DNA from 3 places in the Buttiauxella noackiae genome. Region 2 is predicted to be linked to each of the others. Evidence: riboswitches for the same ligand, from Rfam matches in the RefSeq annotation. Region 2 holds a riboswitch; each other region holds the start of a gene.
What was found. A riboswitch is a leader RNA that binds a small molecule or an ion and turns the genes downstream of it on or off. The one in region 2 is predicted to bind thiamine pyrophosphate.

Region 1: another riboswitch for thiamine pyrophosphate. It lies ahead of thiB (thiamine ABC transporter substrate binding subunit); the one in region 2 lies ahead of thiC (phosphomethylpyrimidine synthase ThiC).
Region 3: another riboswitch for thiamine pyrophosphate. It lies ahead of thiM (hydroxyethylthiazole kinase); the one in region 2 lies ahead of thiC (phosphomethylpyrimidine synthase ThiC).

Annotation. Positions count from the first base shown of each region.
Region 1 is NZ_JPRU01000002.1:393,589-398,943, reverse strand. It holds gene thiP (thiamine/thiamine pyrophosphate ABC transporter permease ThiP) at 1-1,314, opposite strand, end outside; gene thiB (thiamine ABC transporter substrate binding subunit) at 1,290-2,273, opposite strand; TPP riboswitch at 2,310-2,409, opposite strand; gene sgrR (HTH-type transcriptional regulator SgrR) at 2,435-4,123, opposite strand; gene sgrT (glucose uptake inhibitor SgrT) at 4,217-4,378, shown strand; gene IX31_RS10230 (sugar efflux transporter) at 4,520-5,355, shown strand, end outside.
Region 2 is NZ_JPRU01000007.1:9,182-14,536, reverse strand. It holds gene hemE (uroporphyrinogen decarboxylase) at 1-1,050, opposite strand, end outside; gene nudC (NAD(+) diphosphatase) at 1,102-1,875, opposite strand; gene IX31_RS20650 (Rsd/AlgQ family anti-sigma factor) at 1,979-2,482, shown strand; TPP riboswitch at 2,533-2,646, shown strand; gene thiC (phosphomethylpyrimidine synthase ThiC) at 2,735-4,636, shown strand; gene thiE (thiamine phosphate synthase) at 4,636-5,271, shown strand; gene IX31_RS20635 (HesA/MoeB/ThiF family protein) at 5,264-5,355, shown strand, end outside.
Region 3 is NZ_JPRU01000002.1:852,422-857,776, reverse strand. It holds gene IX31_RS12415 (EAL domain-containing protein) at 1-61, opposite strand, end outside; gene IX31_RS12410 (transporter substrate-binding domain-containing protein) at 438-1,388, opposite strand; TPP riboswitch at 1,862-1,958, shown strand; gene thiM (hydroxyethylthiazole kinase) at 1,995-2,783, shown strand; gene thiD (bifunctional hydroxymethylpyrimidine kinase/phosphomethylpyrimidine kinase) at 2,780-3,589, shown strand; gene fbaB (class I fructose-bisphosphate aldolase) at 3,768-4,820, shown strand; gene IX31_RS12390 (mandelate racemase family protein) at 5,058-5,355, shown strand, end outside.

The sequences.
Region 1 (5,355 bases), on a different contig from region 2:
CAGTTTGTTGTAGCGTTCCGCGACGTCCAGCATCGGGTTTTCCAGCACTTTTAGCGCGTAAGGGATCGCCATCAGCGCATTGGTGAAAATCACAATCCCATCGGCTGATTGTGGCAAACCCATGCTGTTATTGAGCAGCAGGAAAAAGCCGGTTGCCAGCACTATGCCCGGCATTGCGAGGATTAGCATGCCGCTGAGTTCCAGCGCCTGTCCTGCGAATGCACGATTGCGCAGGCGCAATTCCCGCGAACTCCACAGCAGCATTACCGTGATGACTACACTTATCAATCCCGCGCCAACAGCAATTCTTAATGAGGTGAACAGTGCCTGCCAGAGAATCGGCTGCGACAATACCGTGTTAAAACCACTATTGATGCCATCAATGATTACCGCCAAAAGTGGCGGTAATAACAGCAGCAATGCGAGTGAAATTAACAGCCCGTCACACAGTTTGCGGCGCAGGTTATCTTGCGGATCGCGCCAGCCCTCCATCTGGCTGATACCAACGGGAATCGCTTTGCTCAGCCGTTGGCTCATTAGCACCAGGCCTAAACAGCAAACCATTTGCACTAATGCGAGCAATGCCGCACGAGCGGGATCGTAGTCGTAACTGAGCGCCTGGAAAATAGCCAGTTCAATGGTGGTTGCATGGGGCCCACCGCCTAGTGAAAGCACCGTGGCAAAACTTGCGAAGCAGAGCATGAAAATCAGTGCGGCGGCAGGAAGGATCTGGCGGCGTAACCACGGCCACTCTACAAAACGAAAGAAGTTCCAACCCTGCATTCCCAACTGCGCGGCGACCTGTCGTTGTTCGCTGGGGATATTTTCCAGTGCCTGAAGAAGCAGGCGTGTCGCCATCGGCATATTGAAAAAAACGTGGGCCAGCAAAATGCCTTTCAGTCCGTAGGGCGAAAATGCCCACTCGATTCCCAGCCAGGCGCAAAATGAGGCCAGCCAGCCTTCGCGACCATACACCGTCAGAATCCCGAACACTGCCACCAACACTGGCAAAACCAGCGTCATGGCGCACAAACGCAACAGCGCGAGCCGCCCTGGGAAATGGCGTCGATAAAGTGCCCGGGCAAGAAAAATGGCTGGTAACACGGAAAGGGCGGCTGAGAGAAACGCTTGCCAGAAGGAAAAGCGCAGTACGTGCCACAAATAACTATCCTGCACCAAAGCGCGGATATCGGTTTGCGGGGCGTTAAACCACAATGCCAGAAAAGCAGCCAGGGCTACGGTGACCACGAGAGTGGCGGCGCATAGCCCTGGAATCAGCCAGCCTGGGATCAGCGGCTGACGGAGCGTTGCCATTCACTAATCCAGCTGGCGCGATGGGAAGAGACGTCTTGCGGGCTAAATTCCAGCGTGGTCTGCGGTTTGACAAGGCTATTAAAGCCTTCTGGTAATTTCACGTCTGTGACCGGGTACATCCAGTTGCCGGTTGGGATCGTGTTCTGGAACTCAGGCGTGGTAAAGAACTTCATGAATTTCGCTGCCAGCTCTGGCTGCTTGCTTGAAGCCAGGCGACCCGCCACTTCCACCTGCAAATAGTGCCCTTCGCTGAAATTGGCTGCCGCGTAGTTATCTTTTTTCTCTTCAATGATGTGATACGCCGGAGAGGTGGTGTAGCTCATCACCAGGTCGCCTTCGCCTTTCAGGAACAGTCCGTAAGCTTCAGACCAGCCTTTAGTGACGGTGACGGTTTTCTTCGCCAGTTTCGCCCAGGCTTCAGGCGTTTTGTCGCCGTAAACTTTCTGCATCCATAACAGCAGACCTAAACCCGGCGTACTGGTGCGCGGATCCTGGTAAATTACCTTCCATTGTTGGTCGCTTTCGACCAACTCTTTCAGGCTTTTTGGCGGATTTTTGAGTTTGTTTTTGTCATACACAAAGGCGAAATAACCGTAGTCGAACGGCACGAAGGTGCTGTTATTCCAGCCGCCTGGGATTTTTAGTGAACCGGTGTCGACGTTGCTCGGGGCGAACAGTTTGGTTTGTGCAGCCGCTTCCAGCAGGTTGTTATCAAGCCCCAGAACTACATCGGCTTTGCTGTTTTTACCTTCCATGCGCAGACGGTTAAGCAGTGAAACGCCATCTTCGAGGGCAACAAATTTAAGCTCGCAATTGCAGTCAGCTTCAAAGGCCTTTTTCACCGCAGGGCCAGGACCCCAATCGGCAGCAAAAGAGTCGTAGGTGTAAACAGTCAGCAGGGGTTTTGCAAAAACAGGGGCTGCGATGAGTGCCAGTAACGGCAGGAATTTTTTGAACACTTTGCACCTCTTGGAATTAGGGGTGGCAAAGGACTTTGAGAATTGAGCCTCAAATCCCTTCGCCGGCGTTATCCGGATCAGGTTCGACGGGTATTATCTCAGCCAGACTTTCGTCTTAGCACCCCGTTGAGAACGCGTGCATTGTAATGATTTTGTGAATCTTACGAAAGCTCTTTACCCGTATTCACGGATTGGGGCTCCGGCGGCGCAAACCATGCCGATTTAAAGTCAAACCAACCCAATGTGTTCATGCGTACACCGCGCATACTGCGCTGCCCTTCAATACGCAGCCAGTGGTGGATTAACGGCAAAATATCATTGTTTTCAACTCGTTTTTGGCACCATTCAGGCAGCGAAAGCTCGCCGTTATGCCATTTGCGGGTATCGGTTTCCCAGTCATTTGCGATGCATTTTTGAATCAACGGCACTTCATAAAGATGAGAATAGAGGGAAAACTCCAGCGGCAGGGTGAAGTTCGCGCTGTTAAGCCAGATATCGCTTTCAGCATTGCCCTGATGCCACTCCTCATAGCTAACCTCCTGCACCACAAGCTTAACCCCTACGCGAGCCAGCAATTCCTCCATGACTTTACTGATAACTCTGTGTTCGACGTGATCGCGATAAAACGTCAGCGTTACAGATTCCAGACCAGCAGGTTTTTCAAGCACCGGTTGTGGACGTGCGTGGTGCCAGCGCGGCAATAACCCATACGCCGGGAACCAGTACTGCTGGTTTTGAGCTCCCGCGCTATAAAGCAGATGGATGGGGGCCAACACATGGCTTAGCCAGCGGCGAACTTCGTCATTACTGCCAGATTCGGAGCGTCTATCAAACAAAATGTAATAGCAGCCTTCTTCCAGGCGGCTTTCTACGGCTTTTTCACTATCAGGCATGCCCGACAGTTGCACTGCGCAACTGACATCTTCACCGATCTCCGGCAATACCCAGAAATTTACCTCGTCAATGAGTGCGCGATAGCCGAAGTAATCATCGTAAGCCTGAATCTTCAGTTGGTTAGTATTGTTGCGCACGACAGAGTACGGCCCAGTACCGACTGGCTGGCGGGAAAAATTGCTCAGGGTTTGCCATTCACGCGGCAGAATCATGGCATTGACGCTACCCAGCAGCCACGGCAACCAGTTGTCCGGTTGCGAAAGCATGATATCCAGCGTCCATGCAGTTGGAGAGGTAATTTGCGTAATATGTGAATACAGCGGCAAGCTATTAATGCGTTGCAGGGACGTCATTACATCCAGCATATCCAGCTCACGTCCATGGTGGAAATGAACGCCGGGGCGCAGATAAAAACGCCAATGTAATGGGGAAATTTGCTGCCAGTGATGGGCAATATCTGCTTCCAGTTCCCCATTTTCCTCATTTATACGGATTAATCCGCTGAAAATTTGCCGGGCAATATGGGTTTCTGAACGACGTAAAGCCGAGCCTGGTAATAGATTTAACAGTGGGCGGTAATAGAGAACGCGCAGGATATGCCGCCCCTGACGAAAGCTACGGCCAAGATGCGAAATCAACATTTGGCGTACAGCGGCTTTATCACCAACGATCTGCACCAGTTGATCAATTCTGTCTTGCTCAAGAAGATCTTCAGCCCGCTGTTGTTGCAGTGCAAGGCCGGTATACAGGAATTCCAGCTGTGAACGCTTGCCGCGCCCGACCTCTGCTTTCCAACTGAGCCAGCCTTTTTCCTGCATTGCACTCAGTAGCGTACGCATATGGCGACGGGAGCAATTCAGCAGATCTGCCAGCTCATTAAGCGTGGTTTCCTGCGGCTTACCTTCAAAGTATTGCCATAAACGTATGAACTGTTGTTGTAGACGACCGCTGGACATAAAAGAGGAACTCCCGTCAGAAACTCATCAATTTAACTCTCCTCATATTACGCCAATAATTAACAACGTTGAAACGAGGAAGTGGAGATGTATATGAAACGGTCGCCAGTTATTAAGTTCTATCAACAGTATTTTACCGCAACCCAAAGTGTTTCCGCTGGATGGCTGGCTCGCCTGACAGCATCGCAACGTCTAAGGATGCTTGAGGACTTAATGCAGTGGGAGGTGACAACTTCCGTGACCGTGAAGCACTGACTCGTTGATACATGTGTGACTGAGAATTGGTGAATTTCACCTGGCCAGCAGATTGTTCCTGCTGGCTTTTTTATGCCCGTCATTAAGGTATAGTTTACGTTTTGCACACCCAGTGAGCGCTCGAACAAAAGGAATTTCTGCATGATTTGGTTTCTGACCAAAGGACGCCGCCTCAATCCGGTATATGCCGCATTTATGATTGTGGCTTTCATGATGGGGATTGCGGGGGCACTCCAGGCGCCCACTCTTAGCCTGTTTTTAAGTCGCGAAGTAGAGGTGCGCCCATTCTGGGTCGGTCTGTTTTATACCGTCAATGCGATAGCCGGGATTCTCGTCAGCCTGGCACTGGCGAAGCGTTCAGATAATCAGGGCGATCGCCGCAAACTGATTATGGTTTGTTGCATGATGGCAGTAGCAAACTGTGTGCTTTTTGCTTTTAACCGTCATTACCTGACGTTAATCACTGTTGGCGTCATGTTCGCGTCTATTGCTAATACCGCCATGCCGCAAATTTTCGCGCTTGCCCGTGAGTATGCAGATAACTCAGCGCGTGAAGTGGTGATGTTCAGCTCGATCATGCGTGCGCAGCTCTCGCTTGCCTGGGTTATTGGCCCGCCATTGTCGTTTATGCTCGCGTTAAATTACGGCTTTACCACCATGTTTCTTATCGCGGCCGGGATTTTTGTTATCTCGCTTGCGCTAATTTTCTTCGCACTTCCTTCCGTCGCAAGAATTGAGCAGCCCGCTGATGTGGCGCTTACCCAGGTCAGTGGCTGGAAAGACAAAAACGTCCGTATGCTGTTTATCGCCTCGATGCTGATGTGGACCTGCAACACCATGTATATCATCGACATGCCGTTGTGGGTCAGCAGTGATTTAGGGCTGCCCGAATCGTTGGCGGGGCTTCTGATGGGAACGGCTGCGGGTCTTGAGATCCCGGCAATGATTCTTGCGGGCTATTACGTGAAGCGTTTTGG
Region 2 (5,355 bases):
TTTCGACAAACGATGTACCGCTTCAACAAATGCACCCGCGTGTTCTGGCGGAACATCCTGGTGAATGCCATGGCCCAGGTTAAAGACGTGGCCTTCACCTTTACCGAATCCTGCCAGAATCGTTGCGACTTCTTCTTCGATACGTGCAGGCTGAGCATAAAGCATGGACGGGTCCATATTGCCCTGCAGTGCGACTTTATGGCCTACACGGCGACGAGCATCGGCGATATCGGTCGTCCAGTCTAATCCCAGCGCATCACATCCCGTTTCAGCCATCGCTTCCAACCATTGGCCGCCACCCTTAGTGAACATAGTCACTGGCACGCGACGACCTTCGTTTTCACGTAGCAGGCCATCAATGATTTTGTGCATGTAATAGAGCGAGAACTGCTGATAATCACGCCCGGTCAACACGCCACCCCAGGTATCGAAAATCATCACCGATTGCGCGCCAGCTTTGATTTGCGCATTCAGGTATAGCGTGACGCTTTGCGCCAGCTTATCGAGCAGAAGATGCAGCGCTTGCGGGTCGGCATACATCATCTTTTTAATCACGGTAAAGGCTTTGCTGCTACCGCCTTCAACCATATAAGTCGCAAGCGTCCACGGGCTACCGCTGAAGCCAATCAGCGGCACTTCGCCTTTTAGCTCGCGGCGAATGGTGCGCACTGCATTCATCACATAACCCAGTTCACCTTCCGGATCAGGAATCGGCAACTTTTCAACATCAGCACGGCTGGTGATAGGTGAGCGGAAACGTGGGCCTTCGCCCGCTTCAAAATAGAGGCCAAGCCCCATCGCATCCGGTACGGTGAGGATGTCGGAGAAGAGGATCGCCGCATCCAACGGGTAGCGACGCAGCGGTTGCAAAGTCACTTCGCAAGCCAACTCCGCATTTTTGCACAGCGACATAAAATCGCCGGCCTGGGCACGTGTTGCTTTGTATTCTGGCAAGTAACGACCTGCCTGCCTCATCATCCATACTGGCGTGGTATCTACAGGCTGGCGTTGCAGCGCCCGCAGGTAACGATCGTTCTTCAGTTCAGTCATTTTGCATTTCCTTTGGCTGGAACTCTAAATACATTCCGCCAGTTTACCACGTCATTCATACTCTGCCCGACACAGGGCGACAGTGTCTTCAATCAGTCGACGAGCAACCGTACCAGGTGGCGGCAATAACGGAAGTTGGTCATAACGATACCAACCCGCATCAAGTAACTCTTTCGGGTCAATTTCAATCTCACCACTGTGATATTCCGCCATGAATGCGGTCATTAAAGATTGCGGGAACGGCCATGGTTGGGAAGTCACATAACGCAAATTCTTCACGTGGATGCTGCTTTCTTCCATCACTTCACGCGCCACTGCTTGCTCGAGGGTTTCCCCTACTTCGACAAACCCGGCCAGCACGGTATAAACCCCACCGCGATGGCGTGTGTGCTGAGCAAGCAGAATGTGGTCGTCACGGCGGATAGCCACGATGATGCACGGTGAAATTTGTGGATAGTAGCGTTCACGACAATGGCTACACAGCATCGCCCATTCGGTTTTGCTAACGTGCATTTCATGGCCGCAGTAACCACAGAATTTATGTGAGCGATAGAACTCGGCTAACTGCACGCCACGCCCGGCAAGTTGAAATAACCCTGGGTCCTGGTCAATAACCTGGCGCACTGAGCCCATATCTGCACGGCGATTTTGTCGCACTAACCACACCGGCTCACTTTCCCACTCGCCGATATGCATCCCAACCGCACCCTCAAGCTGAAAATCTTGCGCCGCTCCGTGAGGTAGCTCACCTTTCGGCAACCACAATTTTTGTTCATGACTGACGATAAACCAGCCCTGATCTAACTTTTGAATTACACGTTCCATAACCTGGTGCACATCCCCGAGTTCGCTGGTATAAACAAATGGTCGTAACAATTTTGGGTACGTTTGCGTTACATCTTTTACTCACGGAATCACGGAGTCAATCATGCTTAACCAGTTAGAAAATCTGACTGAGCGCGTCGGTGGTAGTAATGAGTTAATCGACCAATGGCTACATGCCCGCAAACATTTATTGGTGGCTTATTACAATATGGTAGGGATCAAGCCTAACAAGGAATCCCATACCGCGCTCAATGAAAAGGCTCTGGATAACTTTTGCCATAATCTGGTGGATTATCTTTCTGCCGGTCATTTCAATATTTATGAACGCATTATCAGCGAAATGGAAGGTAGCAGCCCACTTTTAGCCGCAACTCACCTTTATCCGCAGCTTGAAGCCAACACCCAACACATTATGGATTTTTACGATTCGCATCTCGAAAGTGCTATCGATGATGATAACTATATTGAGTTCCAGAAAGCATTATCCGGCATCGGCGAAGCGCTGGAATCACGTTTCTCGCTGGAAGATAAACTCATTCTGTTGGCGTACGACAATGATTTAAATGACAGTGCTAACGATACCGGCAGCCTTGCACGTCCGGCTTGAGTTCTGCTCTGTTAACGAGTAGTTTACATAGCGACCCGTAGCAATACGGGTTTATCTTGTCGGAGTGCCGAGTGTTTAATTGAACACCGGCTGAGACCGTTAATTCGGGATCCGCGGAACCTGATCAGGCTAATACCTGCGAAGGGAACAAGAGTAATTCTGCTTTTGGGTTCACCCGTACGCGGGCGCCCCACATTCATTACTCCTCCGTTGTTCTGACAAGCCACTTCCTGATAAACACTGGAATGAGCTATGTCTACTACTGAAAAAAAACTAAACCGCCGCGAACAACGCGCTGCTGCCCAACATTTTATCAATACGTTGGAAGGTACTGCTTTCCCCAACTCCCAACGTATTTATCTAACTGGCTCACGCGATGATATCCGCGTACCGATGCGCGAAATTCAACTCAGCCCAACCGCAACTGGCGGTACCAAAGAAAACCCTTTATTCACCCCTAACGATGCGATACCGGTGTATGACACTTCTGGCCCGTATGGCGACCCGGCAATCAGCATCGACGTTCTGCGCGGGCTTTCACCACTGCGTGAAAACTGGATTGCCGAACGTGATGACTGCGAAATACTGACCGACCGTAGCTCTGCGTATACCAAAGAGCGCCTTGCTGATGATGGCCTGGACGAATTGCGTTTTGAAACACAACTCACGCCTAAGCGCGCTAAGGCTGGAAAAATCGTTACGCAACTGCACTATGCACGACAGGGAATTGTGACGCCGGAAATGGAGTTTATCGCCGTCCGTGAAAACATGGGCCGTGAACGCATTCGCGATGAAGTGTTACGCCACCAGCATCCAGGCCAGGGTTTTGGCGCGCGCCTGCCAGAAAATATTACCCCTGAATTTGTGCGTGACGAAGTCGCCGCAGGCCGGGCAATTATCCCTGCCAATATCAACCACCCCGAATCTGAGCCAATGGTTATCGGGCGTAATTTCCTTGTCAAAGTGAATGCTAATATCGGCAACTCAGCGGTCACCTCCTCCATTGAAGAAGAAGTGGAAAAACTGGTCTGGTCAACACGCTGGGGGGCGGACACCGTGATGGATCTATCTACTGGCCGCTATATCCACGAAACCCGCGAATGGATTTTGCGTAATAGCCCTGTGCCAATCGGAACAGTGCCAATCTACCAGGCACTGGAAAAAGTAAACGGCATTGCTGAAGACCTGACCTGGGAAATGTTTCGCGACACGCTTCTGGAACAAGCCGAGCAAGGCGTGGACTACTTCACTATTCACGCTGGAGTGTTGCTGCGTTATGTGCCGATGACAGCCAAACGCCTGACCGGAATTGTATCGCGTGGCGGATCGATTATGGCGAAATGGTGCCTGTCGCATCATCAGGAAAACTTTCTGTATGAGCACTTCCGCGAAATTTGCGAAATTTGTGCCGCTTACGACGTTTCACTCTCACTGGGCGATGGCCTGCGCCCTGGCTCCATTCAGGATGCCAACGATGAAGCGCAATTCTCAGAACTACATACACTGGGCGAACTGACCAAAATTGCCTGGGAATACGATGTGCAGGTAATGATTGAAGGGCCAGGACATGTGCCAATGCAGATGATCCGCCGCAATATGACCGAAGAACTGGAGCATTGCCACGAAGCTCCGTTCTATACACTCGGCCCGCTGACCACGGACATTGCGCCAGGTTACGACCATTTCACTTCCGGTATTGGAGCCGCCATGATCGGCTGGTTTGGCTGCGCGATGCTCTGTTACGTGACGCCAAAAGAGCACCTCGGCCTGCCGAATAAAGAAGATGTTAAACAGGGGCTGATTACCTACAAAATTGCGGCGCATGCTGCAGACCTGGCAAAAGGCCATCCCGGCGCGCAAATCCGCGACAACGCCATGTCAAAAGCCCGCTTCGAGTTCCGCTGGGAAGATCAGTTTAATCTCGCGCTCGATCCCTTCACCGCTCGCGCCTATCACGATGAAACGCTGCCGCAAGAATCCGGCAAAGTCGCTCACTTCTGTTCGATGTGCGGGCCAAAATTCTGCTCAATGAAAATCTCCCAGGAAGTGCGTGATTTCGCGGCTAAACAGGCGATTGAAGTCGGCATGGAAGATATGTCGCAAACGTTCCGGGCAAAAGGCGGTGAAATTTACCTGCGCCAGGAGGAAGTGTGATGAGCGAATCAGCTTTTTCAGATGTTCCAAAACGCCTGGGATTGTATCCGGTGGTGGATAGTGTGGAGTGGATCGAGCGTTTGCTAGAGGCTGGTGTACGCACCATCCAGCTACGAATCAAAGACAAAGTCGAAAGCGACGTAGAAGCCGATATTATCGCGGCCATCAAACTGGGCGATCGCTACAACGCACGTTTATTCATTAACGATTACTGGCAACTGGCGATAAAACATCGCGCTTACGGCGTGCATCTCGGTCAGGAAGATATGGATGTGGCAAATCTGGACGCTATTCGCGATGCGGGTCTGCGGCTTGGACTTTCCACTCACGATAATATGGAAATGGATCGCGCCCTCGCGGCACGCCCCTCGTACATCGCTCTGGGGCATGTTTTTCCAACCAATACCAAACAGATGCCGTCTGCCCCGCAGGGGCTCGAGCAATTGGCTGAACATATCAAAACCCTCGGTGATTATCCCACCGTGGCGATTGGCGGAATTAGCCTGGAACGAGTTCCTGCCGTCCTCGCCACTGGCGTTGGCAGTGTGGCTGTTGTTAGCGCAATAACTCAGGCTGCTAACTGGCAAACTGCTACTGCGCAGCTACTGGAACTGGTGGGGGCTGGCGATGAATGATACAGATTTCATGCGCTACAGCCGCCAGCTGTTGCTGGAAGACATTGCCATCGAAGGGCAACAGAAGCTGCTCGCAAGTAAAGT
Region 3 (5,355 bases), on a different contig from region 2:
CTAACTCATTTTCCATAACCACAGGTTTGTACATTTTTTCAAGAAAACTTCTAAGCCCCATGCTACTTACTCACAATGGTTTACTTTTCGTTTATATAAAGTCTAATGATAGCCATGAGGTTTTTAATCTTATCCGTGATTCATCCAACAAACACTAAACCAATAATTTGCTATTAATTTTCATATGGATTTTAGTGACGAGTCAAATGAAATGTATGATTAGACAAAAACAATATGTTATTAACATGCTATGAATGTTGTTTATGGTGTTCTCATGTTTGTTTATGGTTTAAAAATCGATCGTTGTATTTGCATTGGGTAATAGTGTGTGTATAAGTCAGGAAATTGGAAATGTATCTCGTAATAGGAGTCTCTGCTGGAAGGTTTGTAGTTCAATACATTCTTCAAGCCACCCAATGTAGTGGGCGACTAACTATTTATCGTTCTGCACTTGAACAATCATCAAATTGCGTTAAGGCTTTATCCATTTCTTGTGAATAAGGGCTTTGTAAATTTAACTTTAAATAAGGAATTGGTTTATTAAACCAGATGTCATGAATTTTTCCAAAATCAGGTGATTTTCTTATTTTACAAAGACTCTGATTTACCAGTGACTTAAATTCTTGGTCATCGTGCGGTAGCAATATGACAAAGAATTGTGGTTTTCCAACCCCTTTATCACTAATGGAAAATGAAGTTTTATCGCTCTGAGCCTCAATGATTTCTTTTAATGAAATGTCGTTGATAAAGGCAGCGGATGTTTTTCCATTGCGCATCAGCTCAAAAGCTTTTTCCATGGTCGGAGTAGTAATGACGAATAAATTGAGACCCAACTCACGATTGGCCTGGTTAAGAGCAAGGGCATCAACTGATCCCGATGTCACACTAACAGTGTGCCCGGCTAATTGATCAATAGATGATATATTTTTGTTCTTTAACGTTGCGAATCGTGTGTATGAATAAGTATAGGGGATTGAATAGTCTGCAATCGTTTTCCATTCAATGACGTTAGCATTAACGGAACAGATCATATCTACCTTCTTTTCACGCAATAAAGCATCTCTGTCTGGTAGATATTTGTTATCAATATAATTAATCTTTAAGTCAGGTATATTCAGATGTTTACTAATATCACTAACAATAACGTTGCATAAATCAATGACATAACCAACAACTTTGCCATCCGATGCTGCATAAGAAAAAGGTGGGGCATCACGATAGGCGATGTTTATCTGATGAGTATTTGTGATGCTCTCTATCGTCTTTGATTGTTGGGCTTGAGCCACAGAGACAAACAGACCAGAAACAATAAAAATACATGTAATTAACCAATTGAATATTTTTGCAATACTGTTTTTATTAGTTGAGATTTTGTTTTCGATATTCATATAGGATGTTGGATTTATGTTTTTTTATAAGAAAAGATCAAAGGCAAATATTTGTTGCTAGTTATACACATAAAGCATGCTGTTGCCAATTTCATTATATCGAACAAGGTAGAGTTGATGTTTTTTTCAGTATATTTTAAATACATTGCGATCATTTAATGATCAAGTTGTTTCAGTGTATTAACAGCTATTGGCAAAATTAAAAGCTCCATAGAAATAATTTTGACTGGTTGGTCAAAAATAACGACTGGTGAATTCGTTAACTATAATAAATTAATTTTTTAGATTTATGTTAATAGGTTTTGAGAGAGTATTCTCATTAATAGTCAAATCCTGATAAAGATGATGCCAGGGAAAGTTGGTCATCATTTCACTGGGGTCACGGACATTAAGAACTTGTCTGTCAGACTTTCCGCTGGCATTATCCTGAACAGCTATTAACGGGATGTTACTCGCAAGTAGTTGATTTTGATTTAAATGACTCGGGGTGCCCTTCTTTGTGAAGGCTGAGAAATACCCGTACCACCTGATCTGGATAATGCCAGCGTAGGGAAGTCAGATGCCTGCCATGGCATCCCTTCTTCACGCCGGGCAGGAGCTTTCAATATGCAGCCTGACCTGCTACCCGGCCACCTTGCCGCGTCGGTTTTACATAATTTACGTCAAGTCTCTCCTTTAGTTCATTGCATGACTAACGATGTGGTGCAGAATTTTACCGCCAACGTTTTGCTCGCTATTGGTGCGGCTCCTGCGATGGTCATTGAGCCCGAAGAAGCCGCACAATTTAGCCCTATAGCCTGCGCTCTACTCATCAATATCGGCACACTTACCTCTGAGCGTAGCGTTGCGATGCTTGCAGCCATTCATGCCGCTAACCAATCATCAACCCCCTGGGTTCTGGATCCCGTAGCCGTCGGTGGCCTGGATTTTCGTACAAAATTTGCACGCACCATTCTTGAATTAAAACCGGCCGCCATTCGTGGTAATGCGTCGGAAATCATGGCTCTTGCGGGTGAAACTGGTGGCGGACGAGGTGTGGACAGCACTGAAGAGGCGCTTTGCGCACTACCCGCCGCTCTCAAACTTGCGCAGATGACTGGTGCAATTGTTGCAGTTACAGGTGAAGAAGATTATGTCACCGATGGCGAGAATGCCTGGAGCGTTGCCGGTGGTGGTGCGTTGATGACGCGTGTTGTCGGCACAGGATGCGCACTTTCTGCGGTTGTGGCTGCCTGTTGTTCATTGCCTGGCTCCCGGCTAGATAATGTTGCTTCCGCCTGCCAGTTTATGAAATGTGCTGGCGAGCAGGCAATTGCTGCAAGCCGTGGGCCCGGTAGTTTCACTCCAGCCTTTCTGGACGCGCTTTACGCACTTAATGCGGAGGCCCTGATATGAAAGGAGTAAAACGCATTAATGCGCTCACTATTGCTGGAACCGACCCGAGTGGTGGTGCGGGTATCCAGGCCGACCTTAAAACGTTCTCGGCATTGGGTGCGTATGGCACTAGTGTCATTACCGCGCTGGTTGCACAAAATACGCGAGGAGTGCAGTCGGTTTATCGTATCGAACCTGAATTTGTCGCAGCCCAACTTGACTCTGTACTGAGCGATGTTCGCATCGACACCGTCAAAATTGGCATGTTGGCAGAAACAGATATTGTTGATGCTGTGGCCGAGAGGTTGGCATTTTACAAAGTGAAAAACGTGGTGCTTGATACGGTAATGCTGGCGAAAAGTGGCGACCCGTTGCTTGCCCCTTCGGCGGTAGAAAGTTTACGCCGCAGGTTATTACCGCAGGTGGCATTGATTACCCCGAACTTACCCGAAGCGGCAGCTCTGTTGAATACGGCGCAAGCTTGTAATGAACGTGAAATGAAAGAGCAGGGAGATGCATTGCTAGGAATGGGATGCAAGGCCGTGCTGATGAAAGGCGGCCATCTTGATGATGCTGAAAGCCCTGATTGGTTGTTTACCCAAAGTGGAGCACAACGTTTTACTGCGCCACGTGTGCAAACGCGTCATACGCATGGTACGGGTTGCACATTATCCGCAGCTCTTGCGGCACTTTATCCACGCAACAACGACTGGCCTCAAACTATCACAGCGGCGAAAAAGTGGCTGTCTCAGGCATTAAAACAGGCGGATTCGCTGGAGGTTGGGCAAGGAATTGGGCCAGTGCATCATTTTCACGAGTGGTGGTAATGGGGTAAATCTCCGCCGGGTATAAAACGTTACACCGCAAAACAAACCGAAAGTGCTCCCGTAGGTGGCGAATACCGTCAGTCACGGCCAGGATTATGTCTGCCTGTTTTAATGAAAGCAGGCCAGGAGAATCCATCCTCAGCGGGCAGGGTGCTCGCTGAATTTACGGGAGCGTATTATGACTGATATTGCACAGCTGCTTGGCAAAGATGCCGACAGCTTGTTACAGCATCGTTGTATGACTATTCCGGCAGACCAGTTGTATCTGCCAGGTTCGGATTATGTAGACCGCGTGATGGTGGATAACAACCGCCCGCCTGCGGTGCTACGAAACATGCAAACGCTGTATAACACCGGGCGGCTTGCTGGCACTGGTTACCTTTCTATTTTACCGGTCGATCAGGGTGTGGAACACTCCGCCGGGGCATCTTTTGCGGCAAACCCTCTCTATTTTGACCCGAAAAACATTGTTGAGCTGGCGATTGAAGCTGGCTGCAACTGTGTCGCTTCAACCTATGGTGTGCTGGCATCGGTGTCACGACGTTACGCGCATCGCATTCCTTTCCTCGTCAAACTTAACCACAACGAAACGCTCAGTTACCCAAATACTTTCGACCAGACGTTATATACAAGCGTCGAGCAGGCTTTCAATATGGGGGCGGTGGCAGTAGGGGCGACTATCTACTTTGGTTCGCCTGAGTCACGTCGCCAGATTGAAGAGATTTCTGTGGCGTTTGAGCGCGCACATGAACTGGGGCTGGTCACTGTGCTTTGGGCATATCTACGTAACCCGGACTTTAAAAAAGACGGTGTGGATTACCACGTAAGCGCCGATCTAACTGGCCAGGCAAACCATCTGGCCGCCACGATTGGCGCGGATATCGTGAAGCAGAAAATGGCGGAAAATAATGGCGGCTACAAGGCGGTAAACTTTGGTTATACCGATGACCGTGTGTACACCAAACTGACCAGCGATAATCCGATTGACCTGGTGCGTTACCAACTGGCCAACTGCTATATGGGCCGCGCAGGGTTGATTAACTCGGGTGGTGCCGCTGGAGGTGAAACCGATCTGACAGATGCTGTGCGTACCGCAGTTATTAATAAGCGTGCGGGCGGCATGGGGTTAATTCTTGGCCGCAAAGCCTTTAAGAAATCCATGTCTGAGGGGGTTAAGTTGATTAATGCCGTGCAAGACGTGTATCTGAACAACAAAGTCACTATCGCCTGATTTTCTGCGTATTCCTGGCGGGTTAGCACATGCGACACCCGCCAAAAACTTCCCCGCCTCCATCAGTAATCTTCATCACAATTCCATAACATTTTGTGAAAAGCATCACGCCCTCCTGGACATATGTCCAAATAATGACTCGTATTTAAGCACCTTTGAACGAGGCGAAGGTGATTTTTTACGCATAGAGTAAGTGGTGAAACGCTGTTTTAAATTAACAAAGGGACAATAACAGCCGTGAAAATAGAATCCGTGAACGTAACCGTTTTTACTTACCCAACCCGCCGAGTTTCTGACAGTGCAGGCCACTCTCATCCTGGCCCGGAAAGCCTTGCGAAAATGGCAATGCTGACCATTACCACAGATGAAGGGGACTGCGGCTACTCTTTCGCGCCGCCAGAAGTGGTGCGCCCATATGTAGTAAATGCATTCTTCCGCAAGGTATTGGTTGGGCAAGACCCATTTAACCGCGAACGCATCTGGCAGGATCTGGTGCACTGGCAGCGCGGTAGTGCGCACCAACTCACCGAGCGCG